2 regions of the Streptomyces sp. Qhu-G9 genome follow, and region 1 is predicted to be linked to the other one. Evidence: riboswitches for the same ligand, from Rfam matches in the RefSeq annotation. Region 1 holds a riboswitch; the other holds the start of a gene.
What was found. A riboswitch is a leader RNA that binds a small molecule or an ion and turns the genes downstream of it on or off. The one in region 1 is predicted to bind glycine.
Positions count from the first base shown of each region.

Region 2: it holds a riboswitch for glycine, as region 1 does, so the genes downstream of both, gcvT (glycine cleavage system aminomethyltransferase GcvT) here and gcvP (aminomethyl-transferring glycine dehydrogenase) in region 1, are expected to answer to the same signal.

Region 1 covers NZ_CP114283.1:3,039,136-3,047,784, reverse strand. Annotated here, with positions in the region: gene gcvP (aminomethyl-transferring glycine dehydrogenase) at 1-1,276, opposite strand, end outside; glycine riboswitch at 1,463-1,558, opposite strand; gene O1Q96_RS15180 (PRC-barrel domain-containing protein) at 1,663-2,037, shown strand; gene O1Q96_RS15175 (DNA polymerase IV) at 2,133-3,527, opposite strand; gene O1Q96_RS15170 (MerR family transcriptional regulator) at 3,617-4,249, opposite strand; gene O1Q96_RS15165 (bifunctional nuclease family protein) at 4,464-4,937, opposite strand; gene ftsR (transcriptional regulator FtsR) at 5,024-5,758, opposite strand; gene O1Q96_RS15155 (zinc-ribbon and FHA domain-containing protein) at 5,802-6,770, opposite strand; gene O1Q96_RS15150 (DUF881 domain-containing protein) at 6,832-7,713, opposite strand; gene O1Q96_RS15145 (small basic family protein) at 7,719-8,051, opposite strand; gene O1Q96_RS15140 (DUF881 domain-containing protein) at 8,048-8,649, opposite strand, start outside.
Region 2 covers NZ_CP114283.1:7,873,638-7,882,286, reverse strand. Annotated here, with positions in the region: partial or broken gene O1Q96_RS36750 (NADPH-dependent F420 reductase) at 1-82, shown strand, start outside; gene O1Q96_RS36745 (MOSC domain-containing protein) at 92-634, opposite strand; gene O1Q96_RS36740 (glycoside hydrolase family 25 protein) at 645-1,199, opposite strand; gene O1Q96_RS36735 (L-serine ammonia-lyase) at 1,290-2,657, opposite strand; gene glyA (serine hydroxymethyltransferase) at 2,821-4,083, opposite strand; gene gcvH (glycine cleavage system protein GcvH) at 4,097-4,474, opposite strand; gene gcvT (glycine cleavage system aminomethyltransferase GcvT) at 4,666-5,793, opposite strand; glycine riboswitch at 5,828-5,956, opposite strand; glycine riboswitch at 5,957-6,071, opposite strand; gene O1Q96_RS36715 (AAA family ATPase) at 6,303-6,989, shown strand; gene O1Q96_RS36710 (enhanced serine sensitivity protein SseB) at 7,102-7,923, shown strand; gene O1Q96_RS36705 (enhanced serine sensitivity protein SseB C-terminal domain-containing protein) at 8,157-8,649, shown strand, end outside.

The sequences.
Region 1 (8,649 bases):
GGTCGGCGTCGACCGGGCGAAGGTTGACCCCGCCCTGGCGTGCGGCCGCGAGCACCTCGGCGGCCCGGCCCGGCACCCGGACGGTGAGCGTGTCGAAGTACGCCTCGTGGACGACTTCGACGCCGCCCGCCGCCAGGCCCGCGGCGAGGATCGTGGCGTACCGGTGGGTGCGCCGGGCGATGGCCCGAAGGCCCTCGGGACCGTGGTGGACGGCGTACATGCCGGCCATCACGGCGAGCAGTACCTGAGCCGTACAGATGTTGCTGGTCGCCTTCTCACGGCGGATGTGCTGCTCGCGCGTCTGCAGGGCGAGCCGGTACGCCTTGTCGCCGTCCGCGTCGACCGAGACGCCGACGAGCCGTCCGGGCAGGCTGCGCGCGAACTTCTCGCGCACGGCCATGTATCCGGCGTGGGGCCCGCCGAAGCCCATCGGCACGCCGAAACGCTGTGTCGTGCCGACGGCGATGTCGGCGCCCAGTTCACCGGGCGGGGTGAGCAGCGTCAGGGCGAGCAGGTCGGCGGCGACGGTGACGACCGCTCCCAGCTCGTGCGCCTGCTCGACGACGGGCCCGAGATCGCGGACGGCTCCGGAGGCACCGGGGTACTGGAGGAGCACGCCGTTGATCTCGCGCTCGGCGAGCTCGGCGGGGATGCCCTCGCTCAGGTCGGCGACGACGACCTCGACGCCGGTGGGCTCGGCGCGGGTCTCGATCACGGCGATGGTCTGCGGCATCGTGTCCGCGTCTATGAGGAAGAGGCCCTTCTTGTTCTTCCCCATGCGCCGCGACAGCGCCATGGCCTCGGCGGCCGCCGTGCCTTCGTCGAGGAGCGACGCACCGGAGGTCGGCAGACCCGTCAGGTCGGCGACGACGGTCTGGAAGTTGAGCAGCGCTTCCAGGCGGCCCTGCGAGATCTCCGGCTGGTACGGCGTGTACGCCGTGTACCAGGCGGGGTTCTCCATGACGTTGCGCAGGATGACGGGCGGCGTGAACGTGCCGTAGTAGCCGAGCCCGATCATCGAGTCCAGCACCTGGTTGCGGTCCGCGAGGGAACGCAGCTCGGCCAGCACCTCGGCCTCGGAGCGGGCGCCCGGCAGATCGAGCGTGTCGGCGTTCTTGATCACGTCCGGCACCGCGGCGGCCGTCAGCTCGTCGAGCGAGCCGTACCCCACCTGCGCGAGCATCTTGGCCCGGGCTTCGGTGTCGGGCCCGATGTGACGCTGCTCGAAGGGGATTCCCTGTTCGAGCTCGGAGAGCGGAATACGATGGGCGGTCATTGCGGAGGCCTCCTGGTCTGACGACCTTCGAGGGGCACCACGGCGTGGGGGTGCCCGAACGGCCTCCCCCTCTGTCATCTCAACCTGAGAGCTTCACCGGCCCGCCACGAGGGCGCGCCGACTTTCACCGTCGGTGAGAGCGGAACCCGTCGAACACCCGTACACCGCTCTGCTTTCCAGAGTGACCTCGTCCGTGCGGTACGTGAGCCTGAGAGATTCCGGGGAGGATTTGCTCCTTCGGCGCCTCCGATGAAGCCTGGAGGACTCTCCCGCACGGGGTCAGCAGCCGTTGCCCAGCGTACCAGCGGGGTTCCCTCGAGTGGCCGCCCTCCTCAAAGTGCTCTTTCGTAGTGCTTACGGATGAGTTGCGAGCAGCTGGAGGGCCCGTGCAGACCGACATCGATCCGCGCAACCTGATAGGCCGCAAGGCGTTCGACCGCAACGGCACGAGGATCGGCACGGTCGACGAGGTCTACCTCGACGACGCGACCGGCGTACCGGAGTGGGCGGCCATACGCACCGGCCTGTTCAGCCGCGACGCCTTCGTCCCGCTGGAGCCCAGCGAGCTGGTCGGCGGATCCCTGCGCATCCCCTTCGAGCGCGCCCTGATCAAGGACGCCCCGGACTTCGGCGTGGGCCGCCATCTCTCCCCGGAACAGGAACTGCAGCTCTACCACCACTACGGCCTGGACGTGGGCCCGCCTCCCCCCTTCCCGGACCATGACTTCGGCCACCTGGCGGGCAAGGACGAAGCCCCGTAGAAACCCCTTCACAGGCGCGGGCGACTGCGGCTCCTCGGGGCGCTGGAAACCGCGCGACCGGTCGCAGGCCGCCCGCACGCTCGAAAGAGCCTCGGTCACCCCTCCCCGGCCGCCGCGGGCGACCCCGCGGGCACCCCCGCATCGCCGGGTCTTCGCTCCACCAACGGCAACGGCTCCGCCACCTCCAACGCGGGGTCGTCGACCCGGAACGTCCGTACCCGCCCCGGCGCGGACCCCGGCGTCTCGAACCGCACAGTCACCCGCCCCACCCCGCTCCCCTGCACCCACCCGTGCCCGAACTCGGCATGGCGCACATCGTGCCCCGCGTGCCACCGCCGCTCGGCTACGGGCACCGGCTCCACGGCCGGCTCTACTGCCACTTCCTCACCGGAACCCACCGGCTCCCCCGCGGCAGCGGCCCCGGCCTGGGCGAAGAGATCCTCCTGCGTGTAGTCGGCGAGCCCCGAGACCCCGACCCCCAGCAGCCGTACGCCTCCCGTGGTGTCCACGGACTCCAGCAGCCGCGCCGCCGCCTCCCGCACCACCGCGGGATCGTCCGTCGGCCCTCGCAGCGTCTCGGACCGGGTGAGTGTGGAGAAGTCGTACCGCCGCACCTTCAGCACGATGGTCCGCCCCGACAGGTGCGCGCCCCGCAGCCGCTGGACACACCGGTCCGCGAGCCGCTGCACCTCCGTCCGCACACGCACCCTCTCGTGGATGTCCACGTCGTACGTGTCCTCGACGGACACCGACTTGGTGTCCCGCTCCGCCACCACGGCCCGCTCGTCACGGGCCAGCGCCATCGCGTACAGACCGACCCCGTGCGCCTTCCCCAGCAGCCGTACGAGCTCGTCCTCGCCCGCCTCCGCGAGCTCCCCGACCGTGGTGATCCCGGCCCGCCGCAGGTGGTCCCCCGTGGCGGGTCCCACGCCCGGCAGGATGCGCACCGACATGGGCGCGAGCAGTTCCCGCTCGCTGCCCGGCTCGATCAGCACGAGCCCGTCGGGCTTGGCCTGCTCGGAGGCGATCTTCGCGAGCATCTTGGAGGCGGCGAGCCCCACCGATCCGGTCAGCCCGGTGACGGCCCGGATGTCCGCGCGCAGCTTCCCCGCGGCCAGCCGCGCCGACCCCTCGTCCCAGGCCGCCTGCCCGGCCTCCAGGTCCACGAACGCCTCGTCCAGGCTGAGCGGCTCCACCAGCGGCGACAGCTCCCGCAGCAGCCCCATCACCTGCTCGCTGATCTGCCGGTAGAGCCCGAAGCGCGGTACGAGGTACGCGGCGTTCGGCGCCAGGCGGCGGGCCTGCGCCATGGGCATCGCCGAATGCACCCCGAAGACCCGTGCCTCGTACGAGCAGGTGGCGACCACGCCGCGAGGCCCGAGGCCGCCCACGATGACCGCCTTCCCGCGCAGGCTCGGCTTGGCTGCCTGCTCCGCCGAGGCGAAGAAGGCATCCATGTCGAGATGCAGGATCGTGGGCGCGGTTCTCACATCACCGATGCTGCCCTACGCCACTGACAATGCCCCGGCACACGCCTTGGGAGCCGCGCCGGACCTCCGCGACCCGCCGGGCCGCCGGGTCAGACCGCGCGGTTCCGGCGCCGCGCCAGTTCGTCCGTGGGATTGGTCCCGACGAGGGTCTCGCCCGTGTCCACACGCTCCCCGTGCAGCTGCGAGAGCGCACTCTCCACGTCCCGCCACACGACGCCCACGGCGATGCCGAAGATGCCCTGACCGCCCTGGAGAAGCGCGTGGACCTCGTCCGGCGAGGAACACTCGTAGACCGTGGCGCCGTCGCTCATCAGCGTCATCCGCTCCAGGTCGAGAAATCCGCGCTCCCTGAGGTGCTGGACCGTGGTGCGGATGTTCTGCAGCGAGACCCCTGTGTCGAGGAACCGCTTGACGATCTTCAGGACGACCACGTCCCGGAAGCTGTAGAGCCGCTGCGTCCCCGACCCGTAGGCGGCCCGCACGCTCGGCTCGACCAGCCCGGTCCTGGCCCAGTAGTCCAGCTGCCGATAGGTGATCCCCGCGGCCGCGCAGGCCGTGGGGCCGCGATAACCGATCTCCTCGCACGCCACCTCACCGTCCTCCGGCACCGCGGTCGGCCGCTGTACGTGATCGGCCGCGCTGCTGTAAAGCGGGTACGGGCCGCTCTCCCCCAGACCGTGTCCGGGGGCACCCCCAGCCGTACCGTCGCCGCTGCTTCTCACGCCGACCTCCGTCCTTGACCTGCCTTCTCGACGGTAGGCAGTCACCAGGGGCGCGTCAACGATCGCCACACTCGGCACGCCGGGTGATAATCACCCTGAGAGTGGTTTCCCGTGCCCCACCGCGGGGAAAGGCTAGCCGAATGCGCTCGGAACGGACGCCGCACGGCCTGTCGTCCGACCGCCCCGGAGGGTCACCACCGGGCGTCCGTGCCGGTCACTGGCTGTTGGTACCGAAGTCCTCGGGCGAGATCTGGTCGAGGAACTCGCGGAACTTCTCCACCTCGTCCTCCTGCTCGTCCGGGATCGCGATGCCGGCGTCGTCCAGGACCCCGTCGCTGCCGTAGATGGGCGTCCCGGTGCGCAGAGCGAGAGCTATGGCGTCCGACGGCCGGGCACTGACCTCGACACCGCTGGCGAACACCAGCTCCGCGTAGAAGACGCCCTCCCGCAGATCCGTGATGCGCACTTCGGTCAGCTCCTGGCCGACGGCGTCCAGCACGTCCTTGAACAGGTCGTGGGTCAGCGGTCGCGCGGGAGCCATGCCCTGCTGTGCGAAGGCGATCGCCGTCGCCTCCCCCGGCCCGATCCAGATGGGGAGGTAACGGTCGCCTCCCACTTCACGCAGGAGCACGATCGGTTGGTTGGAGGGCATTTCGACCCGGACACCTACGACGTCGAGCTCGTTCACACAGCAACCCTAGGCCGTGCCCGGCACCTTTGGGTAGTCGGGCACGGAATGGGTGCCCCATCCCACGTTCCGCGCGGGCCCTCGGTTCAGGGCAGCCGCACTCCGAGCGCGGACTGGACCAGCGCGGCATGCAGCCTCACCGCGAGGCCCGCCAGCTCCTTGGTGCGTTCCTGCGCGTGTGCCCTGGTCTGCGGGTTGCGATGGAGCCGCAGGGGTGCCACGACCTGGTCCACGAGCCCGGCCTCCCGGTCGGCGGCGGCCTTCACGGCGCGCAGGTGCCGTGGCTCGATCCCGAACCTCCCGAGTTCCTGGACCAGTCCGGCCACGGTGACCGCCTCGGCGTCGTACACGCCGTCCAGCAGCGGAGTGATGAGTCCGTACGACTCCCACTCGTCGAGCTCCTGCTCGTCGATCTCGGCGGCGGCCAGCAGCTCGGCCCGCCCGATCCGGGCCACCGTGGGCCCCTCGGGCTCGCTCAGGGCCTCACCGTCGCGCTGACGCCCCACGGACGGCAACGGCACCGCCTCGCCGCGCTCCATGGCGTCCAGGTGCTCGCGGATCACTTTCAGGGGCAGGTAGTGGTCCCGCTGCATTCTCAGGACGTGGCCAAGACGCTCGACGTCGTCCGGGCTGAACTTCCGGTACCCCGACGGTGTCCGCTGCGGCTCGATGAGCCCCTCGGACTCCAGAAAACGGATCTTGGAGACGGTGACCTCGGGGAACTCGTCACGCAGCACGTTCAGTACCGTGCCGATGCTCATCAGCCCGTTGTCCGTGGCGGCGGCGCCGTTTCCGGCACCGCCGCTCGGTGTTCGAAGCATGGACCTTCCCTGGGGGTCTCCCCGGACAAAGTCTGGGGGAGGGTCAGATGCCCCGCTGGCTCGCGTAGAAGACCAGCCGGTACTTGCCGATCTGCACCTCGTCACCGTTCGACAGAGGGACCCGGTCGATCCGCTCCCGGTTGACGTACGTGCCGTTGAGGCTGCCGACGTCCGCCACCGTGAACGAGCCGTCGGGCTCACGGCGGAACTCCACATGGCGTCGCGACACGGTCACGTCGTCCAGGAAGATGTCGCTCTGCGGATGACGGCCCGCGGTGGTCAGCTCGCCGTCCAGCAGGAAGCGGCTGCCCGAATTGGGCCCCCGCCGCACCACCAGGAGCGCCGAGCCGAGCGGCAGCGCGTCGACCGCGGCCTGCGCCTCGGGCGAGAGCATCGGCATCTGTGTCTGGCCGGTCACCTCGGCGTCGTAGGCCTCGAGACCCGAGATGGAGATCGTCGAGGTGGTCTCCGACGGACGCTCCGGGGTCGCCCCCGCCCGCAGCGGCGCACCACAGTTCGAGCAGAAGCGGCTCGCTTCCGCGTTGCGGTTACCGCACCTCGTACACACCAGGGCCGACATGGACGGATCCTCCTGCCGCGGCTGCCCCGCCGGGGCATTGGACGCGTACGGGTCGGAGCCGAATCCACCACCCGTACCCGAGGCTGACGGGTCCCCGAAACCTATGCGTCCCGACTGGGCAGGGTCAACAGACGGCGCGCCCTGACCACCGGAAATGTCACCGCCCGGCCCACCGACCTGGTCCCTGAACAGCGGGCGGTCTCCCTGCTCCTCGGCGTCCGAGGGGCGTGCACGGTGCCGGGCAGTGGCGTTGTCGCTGCCCTCTCGTGCGCTCTTGCCGAACAACTTCCCAAACAACTTCACGGGCGATTCCCCTTGACCGAAACAGACCCGCCCGTGGGGCAGGACGAACCCTGATTGCACACACCGGTCGAGCCGGACACCCTCACAACGTCCGTATCCACCAGACAGTTTCCACCACGCACCACCCATTCGGTGCGTCGACCCCCCGCAACCTCATGCCCTCGCGGAGCGGCCTCCAAGCGCCCCCGGTTCACTGGGAGGACGACCGAGCGTAGTCAGGCCGCTTCGCCGGTCGCAAGGCGTCCACGACGATCTTGTCCGAGCGCTCCACCGTCACAGTGGCCTGCTCCTTCTCCAAAGTCTGCACCACTCCGCCAGGGATGTTGAGCGCCGGTTCGAGGTCCTGCGGCTTGCCGATGACCTTGAAACGATAGGGAGAGCTGATCTTGTTCCCGTCCACGGCGACTCCCCCGCTCACGTCCGTCAGATAGGTGCCGGCGACGACCCGTACGCCATTGACCTGGATCGCCTCAGCGCCGGCCGCGCGCAGCTCCTGAACCGCGTCGAGCAGCATGTCGGCCTCGACCGTCCCCTTCGCGTCGTCGATCGTCAGCGTGATGCCGGGACCCTGCGCCGCCACGGTGCCCGCCAGAATGCCGAGTTGCTTCTCCTTCTCGACGGTCTGCTTGCGGGCCTCCTCGGCCTGGTCCGAGCTGTTCTCCAGCTCGGTCCGCTGGTCCTCGAGCCCCTGCTTCTCCTCTTCCAGACGCTGCGTACGGTCATCCAGTTCATCGAGGATGCGTACGAGATCCTCCTGCCGTGCGCCGCGCAGGGCGCCGTCGCTGTCGCTGTTGGACGCGACCTGGACGGCGAGGCCGAAGCCCAGACCGAACAGCAGGAGGGCCACGATGAGTTGCGCGCGGGACACCCGCGGCGGCCACAGGCCCTTCACCAGCCGCTGACGGCCGGTGGCAACGGCCGGTCCACCCTGTTCCGGCTGGACCTCCGGCGACCCGGGCTCCTCCGCCTCGGCCAAAGGCGTGGTGTCCGGGGTCTCGGCCGGCACTTCTTCGGGCAGTTCCTTGCGCAGGGGGCTCTCGGGGGTGCCCGGCGTTTCGTCCTTGCTGCTCATCGGCCTCACGCCCGGAAGACGTGCCGACGGATCGCCGCGGCGTTGGAGAAGATGCGGATACCGAGGACGACCACGACGCCGGTGGACAGCTGCGCGCCCACGCCCAACTTGTCGCCCAGGAAGACGATCAGTGCGGCCACGACCACGTTCGACAGGAACGACACCACGAAGACCTTGTCGTCGAAGATGCCGTCGAGCATCGCCCGCAGGCCTCCGAACACGGCGTCGAGCGCCGCGACGACGGCGATCGGAAGATAGGGCTCGACCATTGCCGGAACCTCGGGCCGGACCAACAATCCAGCCACGACTCCCACGACGAGGCCCAGTACCGCGATCACGATGTGCCTTTCTCTGTGCTCGGCTCTGCTGTTCGTACGATCACACTCGGTGCTGCGGGCAGCCGGATCTCGTCCTCGACGGAGATACTGGTCCGGATCCCGAAGTTCTTCTCCAGGGCGTGCAGATACTGCCCGTCGCCACTGTTCTGGAACTTGGTGCTCAATCTCCGGCCGTCCCCCACCGCGAGCACCGTGTACGGCGGCACCAGCGGCTTGTTGTCGACCAGTATCGCGTCGCCCGCGGCCCTGATCGCCGACAGCGCCGTGAGCCGCTGACCGTTGATCGTGATGGCCTCCGCGCCCGACGCCCACAGCCCGTTGATGACGCGCTGCATGTCACGGTCGCGTACGCGTCCGGTGTCGGAGAAGCCCGATGTCTCGCGGGCGTCCCCGTCCCCGCTCTGGTCGGCTTCCTTGGCATCGTCCACGACGAGTTTGACGCCGGGGCCGTGCACTTCGACCGCGCCCGCCAGGATGCCCACCAGCTCGCCCTGGTCACCACCGTGTTTCTTCAACGCCTCGCGCTGCCGGGCGCCCACGTCGTCGCGGAGCTTGTCGATGCCGTCTTCGAGGTCTTCGGCCGCCGACGTCTCGCGGT
Region 2 (8,649 bases), 4.8 Mb from region 1:
CGGTCTGCGGGAAGGCGTCGAGGGAGTGACGAAGGCGCTGGCCGAGGCGTCACCGGAGCGTACGGCGGACTTCAGGGCGTAGGGCTGCCGCTCAGACGATCTTCAGGGGCAGGTGCGGCCCCGCCGGCAGATCGACCTCGACGGGGTCGCCGGGCCGCACCACCCCGCCCGTGACGACCACGCTCATGATCCCGGCCCTGAACCGGGGCTTGCCGTCCCCGTCCCGGCCCACGACCTGCTTCATGAGCCCCTTCTGGAAGCCGTCGATCTGGGCGCAGGGATTCCGCAGGCCGGTGACCTGCACCACGGCCTCGTCACCGAGCCGCAGCAGGGTCCCGCCGGGCAGCCCCAGCAGGTCGAGGCCCCGGGTGGTGACGTTCTCCCCTAGCTCGCCGGCCGCGACCTCGAAGCCCGCCTCGCGCACCTCGTCGAACAGTTCCTCGTGGATCAGGTGCACCTGCCGCAGATTCGGCTGCGAGGGGTCCTTCGCCATCCGGAACCGGTGCTTCACCGTCGTCCCGGCGTGCACGTCCCCCTCGACCCCGAGTCCGGCGAGGAGCGTGATGCTCCCGCGGTTCGGCTTGGTGAACGCATACGTCCCGTTGCTGCTGACCGCAGCGACACTCCCACCCATGCGGGGCAGTCTACGGGGTCGCCCATTCCCGCAGGTCGGCGATGGTGTCGAAGCGTGCGACGTTCTTGTCCAGCGGGTCGTCGGTGTGCTGGTGGAAGCGCCACGTCGCCTGGATGCGGGGCTTGCCCGCGGTGACGTAGTCGGCGATCCACAGACCGTCACCGGCGTACGAGGTGTCGTCGACGTTCAGCCAGAAGTTCCGGTTGCAATACAGCACCACCCGGTTGTTCGGCCGGAGTTCCTTCACCTTGCGGATGAAGCGGTCCTTCTCGGCGTTGCTCGCGTGGGTGCCGTCGCTCGTCGTCTCCCAGTCGACGGCGAGGATGTCGCCCGCCCTCTCCGGGGCCTTGCCGACGAAGTACTCGGCCTGGGCCGTGAGGTTGCCCGGCCAGAGGAAGTGGTAGAAGCCGACCACGCAGCCGGCGTCGCGGGCCCTCTTCGCCTGCGCGCCCAGCTTCGGGTTGACGTACGTCCGGCCCTCCGTCGCCTTGACGAAGACGAAGGACAGGCCTTCGGTGCTGTACGAGGACGACTGGTAGGAGCTCACGTCGATGCCGCGCAGCATGGTGGTTCCTCCGTGCGGTGGGGGGATGGGGCTGATGGTGCGTGTGGGGTCAACTCCCCCTGCTCCTGCCCCTCTTCGCCCGTCCCACCCTCAGCACTCGATGATGTTCACCGCCAGGCCGCCCCGGGCCGTCTCCTTGTACTTGACGCTCATGTCGGCGCCCGTCTCCTTCATCGTCTTGATGACCTTGTCGAGGGAGACCTTGTGGGAGCCGTCGCCGCGCATGGCCATCCTCGCCGCCGTCACGGCCTTGACCGCGGCCATGCCGTTGCGCTCGATGCAGGGGATCTGGACGAGGCCGCCGACCGGGTCGCAGGTGAGGCCGAGGTTGTGCTCCATGCCGATCTCCGCGGCGTTCTCGACCTGCTCGGGGCTGCCGCCGAGGACCTCGGCGAGGGCGCCGGCGGCCATCGAGCAGGCGGAGCCGACCTCGCCCTGGCAGCCGACCTCGGCGCCCGAGATGGAGGCGTTCTCCTTGAAGAGCATGCCGATGGCGCCGGCCGCGAGCAGGAAGCGGACCACCCCGTCCTCATCCGCGCCGGGCACGAAGTTGATGTAGTAGTGCAGGACCGCCGGGATGATGCCCGCGGCGCCGTTCGTGGGGGCCGTCACGACGCGGCCGCCCGCCGCGTTCTCCTCGTTCACCGCCATCGCGTACAGCGTGATCCACTCCATGGCGTGGGCCAACGGGTCGCCCTCGGCGCGCAGTTGGCGGGCGGACATGGCCGCGCGGCGGCGGACCCGGAGGCCGCCGGGCAGGATGCCCTCGCGGGACATGCCACGGGTGACGCACGCCTGCATCACCCGCCAGATGGCGAGGAGCCCTTCGCGGATCTCCTCCTCGGTGCGCCAGGCCCGCTCGTTCTCCAGCATCAGGGCGGAGATGGACAGGCCCGTCTCCTTCGTCAGCCGAAGCAGCTCGTCGCCCGTACGGAAGGGGTACTTCAGAACCGTGTCGTCCAGCTTGATGCGGTCCGCGCCCACCGCGTCCTCGTCGACGACGAAACCGCCGCCCACCGAGTAGTACGTCTTCGACAGCAGTTCGGCGCCCGAGGCGTCGTACGCCCACAGCGTCATGCCGTTCGCGTGGTACGGCAGGGTCTTGCGGCGGTGCAGCACCAGGTCGTCGTCGAAGGAGAAGCCGACCTCGTGCTCGCCGAGCAGGGCGATGCGGCCCGACGCCTTGATCTTCTCGACCCGGTCGTCGGCCCCCTCGACGTCCACCGTGCGGGGCGAGGCGCCCTCCAGACCGAGCAGCACCGCCTTCGGCGTCCCGTGGCCGTGTCCGGTCGCGCCCAGCGAGCCGTACAGCTCGGCGCGTACCGAGGCCGCCGAGGACAGGACGTCCTCGGTGCGCAGGCGGCGGGCGAACATCCGGGCCGCACGCATCGGGCCGACGGTGTGGGAGCTGGACGGGCCGATGCCGATCGAGAACAGGTCGAAGACCGAGATGGCCACGGTGACTCCTCAAAACGGGGTGAAGCGGGTGGAACAGGGGTGGGGCGGGTGGGCCGGTGAAGGCCCGGGGGCGCGAGGCGCCGTGGCGGGGCGGTGGTGGGTGACGGGCGGCCGGGGTACCGCGCACACCTCCCAGTGTGCGCGGTACCCCCGTGAAGCGGGACTACTTGCCCAGACCGGGGTACAGCGGGTGCTTGTCCGCCAGTGCGGTCACCCGGGCCTTGAGCGCCGCCGCGTCGTAGGACGGCTTGAGGGTCTCGGCGATGACGTCCGCGACCTCGGTGAAGTCCTCGGCCGTGAAGCCGCGGGTCGCCAGGGCCGGGGTGCCGATCCGCAGGCCCGACGTCACCATCGGCGGCCGCGGGTCGTTGGGGACGGCGTTGCGGTTGACCGTGATGCCGACCTCGTGGAGGCGGTCCTCGGCCTGCTGCCCGTCCAGCTCGGACTCGCGCAGGTCCACCAGGATCAGGTGGACGTCCGTACCGCCCGACAGGACGTTGACACCGGCCTCGCGGGCGTCCGGCGCGGTGAGGCGCTCGGCGAGGATGCGGGCACCCTCGACCGTACGGACCTGGCGCTCCTTGAAGTCCTCCGAGGCGGCGACCTTGAAGGAGACCGCCTTGGCCGCGATCACGTGCTCCAGGGGACCGCCCTGGAAGCCCGGGAAGACGGACGAGTTCAGCTTCTTCGCGAAGGCCTTCTTGGCGAGGATGATCCCGCCGCGGGGGCCGCCGAGCGTCTTGTGGGTGGTGGAGGTGACGACGTCCGCGTGCTCCACCGGGTTCGGGTGGAGGCCGGCCGCGACCAGGCCCGCGAAGTGCGCCATGTCGACCCACAGGTAGGCCTCGACCTCGTCCGCGATCCGGCGGAACTCGGCGAAGTCCAGCTGCCGCGGGTACGCCGACCAGCCCGCGATGATCACCTTCGGGCGGTGCTCCTTGGCGAGCCGCTCGACCTCGGCCATGTCGACCAGGCCGGCGTCGTCCACGTGGTACGCGACCACGTTGAACTGCTTGCCGGAGAAGTTCAGCCGCATCCCGTGGGTCAGGTGGCCGCCGTGGGCCAGGTCGAGACCGAGGATGGTGTCGCCGGGCTGGGCCAGCGCGAACAGCGCGGCCTGGTTGGCGGAGGCGCCCGAGTGCGGCTGCACGTTGGCGTACTCGGCGCCGAACAGCTCCTTGACCCGGTCGATCGCGATCTGCTCGGCGACGTCGACGTGCTCGCAGCCGCCGTAGTAGCGGCGGCCCGGGTAGCCCTCGGCGTACTTGTTGGTGAGGACCGAGCCCTGGGCCTCCATGACCGCGACCGGAGCGAAGTTCTCCGAGGCGATCATCTCGAGGGTGGACTGCTGGCGGTCCAGCTCGGCGTCGACGGCGGCGGCGACGTCCGGGTCGAGCTCATGGAGGGACTGGTTCAGAAGCGACATCGGTCAGGAGTCCTTAGCTGCCGGAGAATTCGGTGTACTCGTCCGCGGAGAGCAGGTCCTTCGGCTCCTGCGAGGTGCGCACCTTGAACAGCCAGCCGCCCTCGAACGGGGCGGTGTTCACCAGCGCGGGGTCGTCCACGACGTCCTGGTTGATCTCGGTGATCTCGCCGGTGACGGGCGAGTACAGGTCGCTGACCGACTTGGTCGACTCCAGCTCACCGCAGGTCTCGCCCGCGGTCACCGTGGCACCGACCTCCGGGAGCTGGACGTACACGACATCGCCGAGCGCGTTGGCCGCGTGCTCCGTGATACCGACCGTCGAGACGCCGTCCTCGGCGCCCGACAGCCACTCGTGCTCCTTGCTGTAGCGCAGCTGCTGGGGATTGCTCATGGCCTGAATTCTCCTGTACGCCGGGGAGTGCTGATGCAGGGGGACTGGGGGTGGCCGGGCGGATGTGCCCGGGGTCACTTCTGATGCTGTCGAGCGGCGCTGTCGCGCCGTGTCACCTGGGGAGTGCGCGGGCCGATGCCGTGCGGGGCGCCCGGACCGGGTGCCTCACTTCCGGAGCCCGCGCACCAGTGTCACTTCTGGCGCTTGTAGAACGGCAGCGCCACGACCTCGTACGGTTCGTGGCTGCCCCGGATGTCCACGCCGACACCGGTCGTGCCGGGTGCGGAGTGCTCCGCGTCGACGTACGCCATCGCGACCGGCCTGCCGAGCGTCGGGGACGGCGCACCGGAGGTGACCTCGCCGACGACCCTGCCGTCGGCGACGACCGGGTAGCCGGCGCGGGGGACACGGCGGCCCTCGGCCAGCAGGCCGACGAGGACGCGCGGAGGCTGCGACTCGGCCCGGGCGGCGGCCGCGGACAGTGCCTCGCGCCCGACGAAGTCGCCCTGCTTCTCGAACTTCACGACCCGGCCGAGGCCCGCGTCGAAGGGCGTGAGCGAGGTGCTCAGCTCGTGCCCGTACAGCGGCATGCCCGCCTCCAGGCGCAGGGTGTCCCGGCAGGAGAGCCCGCAGGGGGCGAGCCCGGCCGGGGAGCCCGCGTCGGTCAGCGCCTGCCACAGCTTCTCGGCGTCGGCCGGGGCGACGAACAGCTCGAAGCCGTCCTCGCCGGTGTAGCCGGTGCGCGCGATCAGGGCCGGAACACCGGCGACCGTGCCGGGCAGGCCCGCGTAGTACTTCAGACCGTCCAGGTCGGCGTCGGTCAGGGACTTCAGGATGCCGGGGGACTCCGGGCCCTGGACGGCGAGCAGGGCGTAGGCGTCCCGGTCGTCGCGCACCTCGGCGTCGAAGCCCTCCGCGCGCTCCTGAACGGCGTCCAGGACCACCTGGGCGTTGGAGGCGTTGGCCACGATCATGTACTCGGTGTCGGCGAGACGGTAGACGATCAGGTCGTCGAGGATGCCGCCGTCGGCCCGGCAGATCATCGTGTAGCGGGCGCGGCCCACCTTCACGCCCCCGATGTTGCCGACCAGCGCGAAGTCCAGGAGAGCGGCCGCCTGGGGGCCGGTGACGGTGATCTCGCCCATGTGGGAGAGGTCGAAGAGGCCGGCCCGGGTGCGTACGGCGAGGTGCTCGTCGCGCTCGGAGCCGTACCGCAGGGGCATGTCCCAGCCGGCGAAGTCGGTCATCGTCGCGCCGAGCGAGCGATGCAGGGCATCGAGCGCGGTCCGGCGCGGCTGAACGGGGGCGTTGCTGCTCATCGGTGGGGCTCCCAAGGCATGACGGCGAGGTCGTTCCTCCCCATCTGTCATCGGAACCTGAGAGGTTCGCCGTGAACACCGGTGAACGTGGTGGTCACTGACTTGCACCTTGGGTGGAGCCGACGCCCTGACGGTCAGGGGGCGGCCCGCTTTTCAGATGTGCCTCGCCCGCGCGGTAACGGGGCCTGAGAGATTCAAGGGAGGGACTTGCTCCTTCGGCGCCCGGGCACTCGTACACCTGCGTGTACACGTACCCGGAACTCTCCCGCGCGGATTCAAGCGGCCGGTATGCAGTTGGCGGGCACATCATTGCACGCATCGGACCGGGGCGGCAGGGGCCTCGGCCGGGGGGGGGCGGACGGGCCCGTACCGGGCCGGACAGTGTCCGGACAGGGTCCACGGGCGTTCACAGTGATCTGTGACGGGGCTGTGGCAGGACGAGAACAGAAATGAGGGGACCGGCGCATTACCTTCTCTTTACACTCGACGGGGATGGGTCTCCCGACCCCATGGGGAGGACGATCAGGGTGAACAGGATCACGGCGTACGCGACCAGTACGGGCATCGCGCTGCCCAAGCAGCCCACCGCACCGGCCGGGGAGGCGTGCGACCCGCTTCCGGCGCCCGTCGTCCGTGATCTGCGGGAGCGCGCGGGTCACAGCCCTCACGGTCTGCGGTTCGGAGCGGCCGACCTGGTCGTCGTCACGGGCCTGCCGGGCAGCGGCAAGTCGACCCTGATGCGCCGGGCGGTGACCGGCCGCCGCATCGACTCCCAGGACACCCGCGACCGGTGGGACGGCAGGCTGGCGCGTTTCCTTCCGTACGCGGTCTACCGCCCCCTCGTGCGCGCCGCGCACTACGCGGGCCTGCGCGGGGCTCTGCGCTCCGGCGAGGGCGTCGTGGTGCACGACTGCGGTACGCAGGCCTGGGTGCGCAACTGGCTCGCCCGGGACGCCCGGCGCCGGGGCGGCACCCTGCACCTGCTGCTGCTCGACGTCGATCCCGGCACGGCCCTGGACGGCCAGCGCGAGCGCGGCCGGGGTGTCTCGAGGTACGCGTTCGCGCGGCACCGCGGCGCCGTCGCCAGGCTGCTGCGTTCCGTCGAGAAGGGCGACCTCCCGGAGGGCTGCGGCTCCGCGGTCCTCGTCGACCGTGCCGCGGCGGACGTGCTGCGGCGCATCGACTTCGGCGACTGAGCGCCCCTCCCGGCCGGCGGATTCCGGCTTCCACGGGTCTCGGACGCGGTGAACGGGCCGGCGGGCGCGTAATCTCGTCAACCGCAGAAGGCGGTTCGAGCAGGCGGTAGAGATGGACTTCCCGGCACAGGACATTCCGGCGCAGGATTTTCCCACACAGGACTTTCCGGCACGGGCGCACCCGCATCCCCATGCCGGCTGGCCCGGCAACGAGGTGGAGGAGGTGCTCGCCGCCTCCCTCGGGCTTCCCCCGTCGCCCTCGACGGGCGCCCGGATCGTGGAGGCCGTCGGGCGCGCCTTCCTCTGGGTGCCGCTGCCGGAGGGCGGCGGCCCGCACAGCGGCCCGCTCGACCTGCCCACGATGGAGCTCGGCGGGCAGGCGTACGTGCCGGTCTTCACCTCGGACCAGCAGTTCCGCCAGGTCGTCGGCGACCACATGGCGTACACCGTCGCGCCCGCCGTGGAGTTCGCGCGCGGCCTGCCGCCCCAGGTGGGCATCGTGCTGAACCCGGACGGCACGGTCGGTGTGCCGCTGCCCCCGGCGGCCGTGGCCGAGCTGTGCCGGACCGGGCGGACCCAGCTGGACGGGACCGCGAGCGGCGGCCGGGTCCGGCTGTTCCAGCCCGACTGGCAGGACGATCCGGTGGACTTCCTGGCCGCGGCCTCGGCGGAGTTCGCCGCGACCGGCGTCGTGCTGAGCGCCCGCCGCTGTCTGGCGAGCATCGAGGGCGGCGACCCCGTGATGTTCGTCGGCATCGAGGCGGTCCACTGGGACGAGAGCGCGCGCACGCTTCCGCTGGACGCCCTCGGCCGGGCGCTGGGACGCGTTCCCCTGGCACACCCGGTGAGCCTCGTCTTCCTCGACGTGGCCCAGGACCCGGTGGGCGACTGGCTGCGGGCACAGGTCCGCCCCTTCTACACCCGCACCTTCTGAGTCGCGCTCACAGGGGCGCGGGGAACGGCGCGCTCAACCACACCCGACCCGGGCGGTGAACAACAGAAAGCCCCGAGCTCTCAACACCAAACCCGGCGGAGCGCAACGGTGCTGTCGGGATCGCCACTTAAGCTGGTTTCATGGCTCGGTCGGGGTGGTGTCGTGTTCAAGCGAGCACAGTGCCCCGCCGAACGGACCCGTATGTCAGGGATGTCGCGAAGGGGCGGTAGAAGGTGAGCGCGTCGGGCACGGCCGCGGCCGGGCAGGTCGAGCACATGCTGCGCCAAGTGACGCCCGGGCGTTACGACGCCTACGAGGCGCTCCTTCGCGCGCTCGCGACCCCGTCGTCCGGCCAGGTCTGGATGCTGCTCTGGCACGGCCAGGCGGGCTCGCCCGACGCCCAGTACGGGAACATGCAGGTGGACGGCTTCGGTTACGCCCCCTGTGTGACCTCCGCGCAGGAGCTCTCGGCCAGCGGCTGGAACCGTTCGTACGAGGTGGTCGACGGGCTCGACGTCGCCCGGACCCTCTACCCCGACCACTACGGCCTCTGGCTGAACCCGCATGCGCCGGGCGGCGGCGTCGGTATCCCCTGGCTGGATCTGCGCCGTATCGCCACCGGTCTGGAGCGGCAGCCCGCGGGCCCGCTGAGACTGTCCGAGCCGGGCATCGAGATCCCGCAGTTCTACGCCCTGCTCACGCAGAACGCGCACCGGACCACCGCCG